Alloalcanivorax dieselolei B5: one gene and its partner. The protein of the gene in region 1 interacts with the protein of each later gene in a pairwise test. Links are inferred from orthologs where the notes say so. Each region holds a gene or a part of one and is shown on either strand. Other genes may lie near its edges.

The links. The genes of interacting proteins can lie anywhere in the genome.
Region 2: the proteins of B5T_RS08320 (region 1) and topA interact in binary tests that used the Escherichia coli proteins (3 or more experiments, as listed by UniProt). The link is inferred for Alloalcanivorax dieselolei B5 from one-to-one orthologs.

The regions. Positions count from the first base shown.
Region 1 is NC_018691.1:1,814,634-1,819,873, reverse strand. The notes cover bases 2,431-5,240. They hold B5T_RS08320 (YigZ family protein), read right to left. Parts: upstream 4,237-5,240; coding sequence 3,625-4,236; downstream 2,431-3,624. Other genes in these bases: B5T_RS08315 (quinone oxidoreductase family protein), read right to left, coding at 4,474-5,240; B5T_RS08325 (DUF1330 domain-containing protein), read right to left, coding at 3,093-3,497; B5T_RS08330 (capsule assembly Wzi family protein), read right to left, coding at 2,431-2,677. Also shown: B5T_RS08340 (low molecular weight protein-tyrosine-phosphatase), read right to left, coding at 1-41; B5T_RS08335 (polysaccharide export protein), read right to left, coding at 41-1,174; more of B5T_RS08330, read right to left, coding at 1,193-2,430.
Region 2 is NC_018691.1:1,968,700-1,973,237, reverse strand. Bases 1,216-4,538 are described here. They hold topA (type I DNA topoisomerase), read right to left. Parts: upstream 4,143-4,538; coding sequence 1,416-4,142; downstream 1,216-1,415. Other genes in these bases: B5T_RS08925 (universal stress protein), read left to right, coding at 4,438-4,538; B5T_RS08935 (hypothetical protein), read right to left, coding at 1,216-1,392. Also shown: B5T_RS08940 (CNNM domain-containing protein), read right to left, coding at 1-852; more of B5T_RS08935, read right to left, coding at 865-1,215. UniProt on the Escherichia coli protein: Releases the supercoiling and torsional tension of DNA, which is introduced during the DNA replication and transcription, by transiently cleaving and rejoining one strand of the DNA duplex.

The DNA of each region.
Region 1 (5,240 bases):
CAGATATTGCCGTCGCATACCACAAGGATGTTCTCAAACATCAGTTATCGCGATCCCATATCCGATCCTGGGCAAGAGAACCGAAGTAGATCATCTGCACTGTGGGCAGAATATTCTGGATCACACGATTCCAACGGGCTACCGGCGCCGCCGTGATATAGACGATATCGCGGGATTGCAGATTGAACGCATCCGCCATCACCAGAGCCGTGGCATCCTTGGCATTCAGTTGATACACATCCACCAGGTTCTCCGCGCCTGGTTGGGCACGGCGAATCACGAAGACCCCGGAAGCGTCCGCGGTCTGCTGATTGAAGCCGCCCACGGTGGACAGGGCTTCCGCCAGGGTCAGGCCATTGCGGGTCATCGGTACCGGCTGAGCTTCCTTCACTTCACCCAGCACAAACACCTTGTTGTCTTCGTTGCGGGCCACATGCACCACGTCACCGGGACGCATCAGCACGTTATGAGCCGGATTCCCTTCCTGGTACACCGCTCTCAAACTCAGACGATAGTCCGTGCCATCACGGCTCAAATCCACATCGGTCCAGTCCGCGTTTTCGCCCAGGCCGCCGGCGGCGTTCACCGCGTCCAACAGACGCATGGGCACGTTGGTGATGGGGTAGGCGCCCGGCTGTTTCACTTCACCGGTGACGTAGACCTTCTGGCTGCGGAACGCCGCCACGGTGACGTCCACCTGCGGGTCTTCGATGTATTGGGAGATGCGGCTTGTGATCAGCTCGCGGATCTCGGTGACTTTCAGGCCGTTGACGTCGATTTTCCCCACATAGGGGTAAAAGATAGTGCCGTCATTGTGCACCCAGTTACCCGCTTCGGAGGGACTGCGCATGGAACCGGCGGGGATGGTCAGCTCCGGATGGTCCCAAACGGTGATTTGCAGCACATCACCGGGGCCCACCCGGTAATCGTAGTCTTCCGGTTCGTCCAGCAACCCCTCGGGGGGCATCAGCGGCCCTTCCTGCTCGGTCTGCCGCAGAATGGCGGTGCTGATCTCGTGTATTTCCACCACGTCGGGCAGCGCCTCGGCTTCCACGCCGTCGTCTTCGCTGAACCAGCCCGGCGCATTGGAAATGTGCGCGCCCGGAGCGAAGGCACAACCGCCCAACACGCCCAGCAGAGCGGTGATCAGCAGGGACTTGGTAGTTGTCGTCATAGTCACCGGAAAATCCTGTTACCAGTCAAAGGTACGGCGCCATTGCGCCATGGCGGTCAAACGTTCGCTCTCGCCAGCGAAGGTTTCCACCGGATCGTCGGTGGCGGCCAAGGCCCAGGTGAGCCGGCCACCGAGAAAATCGTGTTCCAGACGCAGCTCGCCGAGGATCACATCCTGCTCATCCACGGCCTGGAGGATTTCGGCGCCGTCCGGGTGCACATGAGCCCGTTTGCCGCCATCCACGTTAAGGGTGGCGCTGCTGAGGGCCGCGGTGAACACCACGCCACTGCGGAAGAACTGCTGTACCCCCAGGGTCGCCACCTTGGCGTCGCTTTCCCAGGTGCTGGCCAGATTGCGTCCATAATATCGGAAGCCGCTGGTATATCTTGAATGTTCGTACATCACGCCTTCGCGGGCATTGCCGAACAGATCCCCAGCCACGGTGTTGGCGCCCTCGATGAAAAAGCGCTGACTGCCCTTGCCCATATGGGTAAGGAAGTCGAAACCGAACTGGGTGGCGTACTTGGACGGCATGTAACCGGCCTCGTCCTCGCCCATGGCCTGGCCATAGAAACTGGTGGGCACACCGAACAACGGGAAGCTTGCACGGAAATCAAAACCAGCGACCTGGTTGCTAGGATCCTGGTTCTGCTGACCGTTGTCCTTGCCGATGATGGCATCCCACAAAGACCCGCCACCTTCGGTTGCCCCATCCCCACCCCATTGGAACAAACGGGTGAAGCCGATTTGCAAGAAAGAGGCCGGACGCAGCGTCAGGCGGCCACCCAGCAATTTGGCATCGGGGATGCCGCGATCCTGTTCCAGTTGCCCACCGAACATCTGCAGATCCCAGGGGCCGATCCAGTTGAGCCAGCGGGACTGGGGTGCATAGGGGGTTTGGCGGCTGACCCAGAAACCGGCCACCGGACGAGCGTTGGATGACCAGGCCAGGGAGCTGTGCCAGCCCGGGCCCCACCAGCGATCGATGGCGCCGACGCCCAGTTGCCAGTTGCCGAGACGGCCGGCCAGGTAGCTGCCGTCGGCGCGCACTTCGCGCTCATCACGGTTGTTGTCGATGTATTGGGCTTCGATGTTGGCGGCCCAGCGCCGGCCCGTATAGCTGACGGCCATGCGGGCATCGGCTTCGCCCATGGGCTGGGAGCCGAAATGGGAAAACAGCGGTTCCTGGTTGGCGCCGCCGAGCGTGAGGGTGGCGGTGCGGGTCTGGCCCTTGGCCTGATCCATGGCGGCGCGCAAGTAAGCGGCGTGGTCGGAGCTGCGGCACTCTTCCGGCATGCCGGACATACCCACGGCAATCGCCGACCAGTTCAGCGGCCAGGTCAGGGTCAGCCCCTTGAAGCAGCCCATGGCGGACAGTGCTTCCACGTGGTGCCTGGCTCGCAGATCACCGGTTTCCACCCAGGGCGCGGCTTGCACCCCGGACACCCATCCGATCAGCGCGACGGCGGCGCTGCCTTTTAACCACTTAGCCCAATCAACCACTGGGGATCCTTTTCCAACCCGTTTTTACACTCCTTCCGGAGCGGGATTATGACCCGGCCGTTACGTCGTGAATACGGCGGCAGCCGGCATTTTACATCGACTTTACCACCAGATGGCTATAGCAAAGGCGATTCCCCGACCCTGCCCGGCCCGAGGCCCTGATCATTTCGCCATCGCGGACCCCGGCGCGCTGTGTTCTGTTCGACAGAAATCACGGCTGGTACGGTGCCCCGCGCCATGCGCATCAAAGCAACAGGCTCGGGATTCACTGTTACCGGTTTATGACCGCCCCCGGGCCCCGGCAGGCCAGGACGGTACCGGCGGGCGGGCTCCAGCGCAAGGGGCCAGGGCTCTTTGGCGGTCTGTTCAACCCTTTGATACGGAATTGTTACAGAGCATTAACCGGACTGTTGTTTCATGGCGACTGCTTCATGGCGACAAGGCGGGCTTCTTCCAGGGCGGCGGTGCGGTGACGGGTGGCTTCCCGGTACTCCGGGTCCGCCAGCATAGCGGCGAAGGCCTGGATCGAGGGGTAACGCACCAGCAGCACTTCATCCCAGTGCTCATCCGGCGGCGCGATCACCCCGGCCAGGGCATCCCCGGACCAGATCAGTTTGCCGCCCACGCCTTCGACTTTGCGGAACGCCACTTCGGAATAGCGCCGGTAGGCTTCGCGGCCATCGTAGTCGGCATCACCGCTTTTCCGGTAGTGGGCGACGGCACGGAAACGCAGCAGGTTGAGCATGACGATGGGGGTATCGGCGGGAATGCCGGCGAGGATATCCGGCAGGCGGTCTTTGTCCGGATCGACAATGGACATGGGGCTCTCCTTTTATTATCGGAATGGGGTTTTCGAGAGTGCCTGGAGTGGAATGGTTAGCCCATGGTGAAAGGCGTCGTATGTTTGGCTCTGTGGGAGCCAGCCTGCTGGCGAAGATTCCATCTCCCTACGGTTTCTCGATGGCAAACCCATGCGCCGCGCAGAATGCGTGCAGATCCCCCAGAGCCAGATCCGGCAGGCTGACGCGGGCGGTCACGCCCTCGCCATACTGGATCTCCATCAGCTCGGCTTCATGCTGGCCGCACCAGTGGCGCAAGGGTTGCTCGCCAGCGAAGTCCAGGCTCACGGTGACCTCGCTGGTGGGCTCCTGCTCAATCACTTCCATGGCCGCCAGCACCGCTTCCGCCGCGGCGGAATAGGCCCGCACCAGGCCGCCGGCCCCCAGCTTGACGCCACCGAAGTAGCGGATCACCACCACCATGGCGTCGCCCACGCCTTTGTGCTGCAGCACATTGAGAATTGGTCGTCCGGCGGTGCCGGAGGGCTCGCCGTCGTCGTTGGCGGCGCCCTGGGCGGAGGACGGCGGCCCGATCAGCCAGGCATAGCAGTGATGGGTGGCGTCCGGGTAACGCTCACGGGCTTCCGCCAGCACCGCCTGTGCCGCCGCCCGGTTGGTGACCGGTCGCAGCCAGGCGATGAAGCGGCTTTTGTTGATTTCAATCTCCCGATCCACCGCCGCGGCGGGGACCGGATAAGAAGGGGGGGCCGGTTCCGTCATGGCGGCATTGTACGGGGTCCCGGCCTTTGTGTCCGGCCTCGGTGTTCATTCCACGCGAGAGAACGCTTTGTAAGTCGATCTCGCAATCATAGTCCCACAGGTCGCTACAAGGCCCCTGTAGGAGCTAGCCCTGCTGGCGAATCTTTTTTGCCTCGAGCCCATTCGCTTGCAGGGCAAGCTCCTACAGCGGCTTCGTAAGCTGACCTGTAAGAGCGGATCAACGGACCGCGGTCAGTCTTACACCTTCAATGCCACCGCGCCGCTGGTGAGGCGGTCCTCCATGTCCTGATGCGCCTGTCCGATTTGTTCGAACGGATACACCCGCGGCGGCTCCGGTGTCAGCACGCCGCTTTTCAGGGCCTCGAAGAAGGCGGCGGCGGTGGCGTCCCGCTCTTTCGGGTCACGGGTGTAGTGGCCGCGCATGGGCCGCACCACGGTGTTGGAGCCGCGCGCCAGCAGCGAGACCGGCATCGGTTCCACCGGGCCGGAGGACTGGCCAAAGTTGACCAGATGTCCCAGCGGCGCCAGGCAGTCCAGGGACGCATAGAAGGTGTCCTTGCCGACGGAATCGTAGGCCACCGCCACGCCCTCGCCTTGGGTGATCGCCCGGACCCGCTCGACGATATCCTCCTCACGGTAGAGGATCACGTGGTCACAGCCCCGGGCGCGCACCAGCTCCGCTTTTTCCTCACTGCCGACGGTGCCGATTACCGTGGCGCCCATATGGTGTGCCCACTGCACCAGCAGTTGCCCGACACCGCCGGCGGCGGATTGCACCAGGATGGTCTGGCCGGCCTGTAACGGAAACACCTGATGCAGCAGCACGTGGGCGGTGGAGCCGCGCACCATCATCGAGGCGGCGCTGATTTCATCCACGCCATCGGGAATCTTCACCAGGGTATCGGCGCTGATCCTCCGTTCGTCGGCGTAAGCGCCGTAGTTGCCGGAGACGTACACCACCCGTTCGCCCACCGCGAAGCCTTCCACTCCCTCGCCCACCGCGG
Region 2 (4,538 bases), 150 kb from region 1 along the record:
CAGGTGTTGCCGGTCACGCAGCATCTCACCAAACACCGCCTCGATATTGGTGTCGGTGCGGAACAAGGCCATGGCACGGGCCAGCTCGCCCACGGTGCGCTCGTCCGCCACTTCCAGCAGGTCGCTTTTGTGCACATAGCCAACCGCTTCGTCCTTGTCATTGAGCACCGGATAACGGGAAAAAGGCGTGGACACCAGGTGATGGCGCACCTCGGCCACGGTCTGTTCCGGGCGCAGCGATTCCACCACCGTGCGCGGGGTCATCACCTTGTCGACCCTGATTTCATGGAGACTGAGAATATTGGCGATGACCCGGCGCTCACCCTCATCCAGCGCCTGCTGTTCGTGGCCGATGGACGCCATCGCCTTCAACTCCGCCCTGATGTCGGTATCCGGCTCGCCGTCGCCGATCCGCCGGGTGATCATTTTCGATAACCACACGAACGGCTTGAGCACCCAGATCATGACATTGAGCACCGGCGGCAGCAGCGGCGCCAGGGCACGCCAGAATTTGGCGCCGATGGTCTTCGGAATAATCTCGGAGACGATCAGGATGGCCAGGGTCATGACCGCCGAGGCCACCCCCAGCCAGGTTTCCCCGAACAGCACCGCCACCTGGGCGCCGACCCCGGTGGCGCCGGCGGTATGGGCGATGGTATTGAGCGTGAGAATGGCCGCCAGTGGGTCGTCGATATCGTCCTTGAGGTGCCGCAGGCGTTCAAACAGCTTGGGGTTGTCGTCCTTGAGACCGGCGATATAGCTGGGCGTAATGGACAACAGAGCGGCTTCCAGAATCGAGCAGAGGAACGAGAACCCCAAAGCGACGGCGGCGAAGATGATCAGTAACAGCATGGCGCTCCCCGCTTACCATTCGTCCATATAAGTACCGAACAAACCGAGCAATTCCTCCACCCGGTCGGCCGCCTTTTGCAAACGCTCCAGGTCACCATCGGCCAAGGGCGCATAAGGATCCTCGGCGCGCAGAGCCAGGGCGTTGGTATCACCGGGAGGCGTGGCCCGGCGCGCCAGACCGGCGGCGCCCACCGCCGCGCGCAGCTCCAGATCCAGCCAGCATACCGGATCGGAGCGATCCTGCCGCGCCTGGATCAGCAGTTGCATTTCCGGGGCGCGGACACCGGTATCGGCGAAGGCCCGCTCCAGGGCGGCGAGACTGATCAGGTCATCGTAACCGGGCACCTGGTAGGACTTGGCGGACTGCCGCGCCATGCCCACCAGCACCGAGTAGAGATGAAACACCACCGCGCCGCGCAGCGCCAGACGGTGCCCCATCGGACTGCCGGCCTCGGCCCGCAGTGTCTTGAGCAAGTCGCGGGCGAAGAACAGCCGCTCACGCAGGCCGCTGATTTCGTTTTCCCGCACCATTCGGGACATGGTTATCTCCGGCTATTCGCGGTTCAGGACCGGCGAGCGGCGGCCTTCTTCCTGGCGGCGGTTTTCTTCTTCGCCGCCGCCTTTTTCTTCGGTGCGGCTTTCTTCTCTTCCACTTCCCACTTGCCGTCCCGATAGAAGGCATACCAGCCGGTGGGCTTGCCCTCTTCCTCGGTCATCACATACTGCTCCTTGGCCTTGCGGCTGTAGCGCAGTATCGCCTTGCGGCCCTCGGCGTCCTCGCCGGGCGCTTGCGCGAGATAACGGTGTTTGGGGTCCAGTTGCTCCGCCACGGACTGGATCTCCTCCACCAGCGGCGCCCGCGTTTCCCGGTTCTTGGGGAACTTGCTGGCGGCCAGGAACAGGCCGGAAGCACCGTCGCGCAGCAGGTAGTGATCGTCCACTTTCTCGCACTTGAGATGCGGCATGGGGATCGGATCGGCGCGGGGCGGCGCCGGTTCGCCGTTCTTCAGCAGCTTGCGGGTGTTGCCACAGTCATCATTGGTGCATTTGAAGAACTTGCCGAACCGGCCGGTGCGCAGCTGCATCTCACTGCCGCACTTTTCACACTCCAGGGTCGGACCGTCGTAGCCCTTGATACGGAACTCGCCCTGCTCCACCACGTAGCCGTCGCAATCCGGGTTGTTACCGCAGACGTGCAACTTGCGCTTCTCGTCGATGAGGAAGGATTCCATCGCCGTGCCGCATTTGGGGCAACGCTTCTTGCGGCGCAGTTCCTGGGTTTCCGCCTCGTCATCGTCGGCCCGCACCGCCTCCTCGCCGGGAAGCAGATTGAGCGTGGCGGTGCAGCGCTCCTTGGGCGGCAGGCTGTAACCGGAGCAACCCAGGAAGACCCCGGTGGAACCGGTCCGGATCTGCATCGGACGGCCACAGGTGGGACAGGCGATGTCGGTGTCCGTGGGCAGATTGGCGCGCATGCCGCCCTTGGCCTGCTTGCCACTGCCCTCGCCTTGGGCGGCGTCCAGCTTGGCCTGGAAATCCTGGTAAAAATCGTTGAGCACATCGCGCCAGTGACGTTTGCCCTCGGCGATCTCGTCGAGGGTTTCCTCCATCCGCGCGGTGAAGTTGTAATCCATCAGGTTGGGGAAATTTTCCACCAGGCGATCGGTGACGATGTCGCCCATTTTCTCCGCGTAAAAGCGGCGGCTTTCCTGCCGCACATAACCGCGATCCTGGATCGTGGAAATGATCGAGGCGTAGGTGGACGGCCGGCCGATGCCGCGTTTTTCCAGTTCCTTGACCAGGCTGGCCTCGGTGTAACGGGCCGGCGGCTTGGTGAAATGCTGGGTCGCATCCACCTGATCGATGACCAGCACGTCGCCCTGCTTGAGGTCCGGCAGTACCGTGTCTTCCTGCCCCTTGCGCGCCGCCGGCGGCAGGATCCGGGTCCAGCCGTCGAACTTCATGATGCGGCCCTTGGCCTTGAGTTCGTAGCCGTCCGCCTCGGCGGTCAGCGTGGTGCTCAGGTATTCCGCCGGCGGCATCTGGCAGGCGATGAACTGACGGCGGATCAATTCGTAGAGGCGCTGGGCATCGCGCTCCATGTCCTTGAGCGACTCGGAGGTGCGATTAACGTCGGAAGGCCGGATCGCTTCGTGGGCTTCCTGCGCGCCTTCCTTGCTGGAATAGGACAGCGGTTTCGCCGGCAGATATTTCTCGCCCAGCTTGTCGTCGATCCAGGCCCGGCACGCCGTCACCGCGTCCGCGCTCAGGTTGGTGGAATCGGTACGCATGTAGGTGATATGGCCGGCCTCGTAGAGACGCTGGGCCATCATCATGGTTTTCTTCACCCCGAAGCCCAGACGGGTACTCGCCGCCTGCTGCAGCGTGGAGGTAATAAACGGCGCCGAGGGTTTCGATCGGGTCGGCCGCTCCTCGCGCTGGGAAATGGTCAACTGGCCGGCGCGGCGCAGGGCCTCGCGGTGGCGCTCCGCATCCTCGCCGTTGTTCGGGCGGAAGTTTTCGCCCTGGTGGCGGGCCACCTGCAGACGCAGTTCGTCCGCTTTCTGCTTGCTGTCGTGGGTGTCGGCGTGCAGTTCCCAGAATTCCTCCGGGGTGAACGCACGGATTTCCCGCTCGCGCTCCACCACCAGTTCCACCGCCACCGACTGCACCCGGCCGGCGGACAGGCCGCGGGCGATCTTTTCCCACAGCAGCGGCGAGATCATGAACCCCACCACCCGATCGAGGAAACGGCGCGCCTGCTGGGCTTCCACCCGGCTCATGTCCAGCTTGCCCGGCTCCTGGAAGGCGGCCTGGATCGCTTTCTTGGTGATCTCGTTGAACACCACCCGGTCGAAGCGCTCATCGTCGCCGCCGATCACCTCACGCAGGTGCCAGGCAATGGCCTCCCCTTCGCGGTCCAAGTCAGTGGCCAGATAGATGCGCTCGGCGTTGACGGCCAGGCGCTTGAGTTCATCGATGACCTTTTCCTTGCCGGGCAGGATCTCGTAGTGCGCCTTCCAACCGTGCTCCGGGTCCACCCCCATGCGGTTGATCAGCTGAGACTGCGCTTTCTTCTTTTTATAGGCCTCGCGCTCTTCCTTTGGCAGCGAACGGGTATAGGCCGCCTCCTTGGCCCGTTCCTGGGGCGTGGACTTTTTGCCACCGCCGCTGACCGGCAGATCGCGCACGTGGCCCACACTGGACTTGACGATGAAGTCATCGCCCAAATAGCGGTTAATGGTTTTCGCCTTGGCCGGCGACTCCACAATTACCAGGGACTTACCCATTACGTTCGTCACCCACTACTGAATTACCGAGAAGTCGGTCGATCCGGCCTTCCCCGGCCGGATACGATGTCCAGGCCCCGTTTCGGGGGCCCTCAGGGGCGCCTATTTAGACAGCGGCGCTAACGTCCGGTCAAGCTTCGGGGTGGCACAATCCCTTTTCGGTGCCTCCCGGGGGCCCTGCCCATGGCCTTCCCGCCCGGGCCGGATCGCCCGCCGGGCGGGCCTTGATCAGCATCAATCGACCGCTTCCCGGGAGCGGGCTATACTCGGTGAAAAGCGTTCGAGGGAGATCGCCGTGACTGCTCCGTATCAAAGAATTCTTGTCGCCATCGATTGCAGTGACGAGTCCGCCGACATCCTGTGCCGTGCCGCCGGGGTGCTGGAAGGTAACGCCAC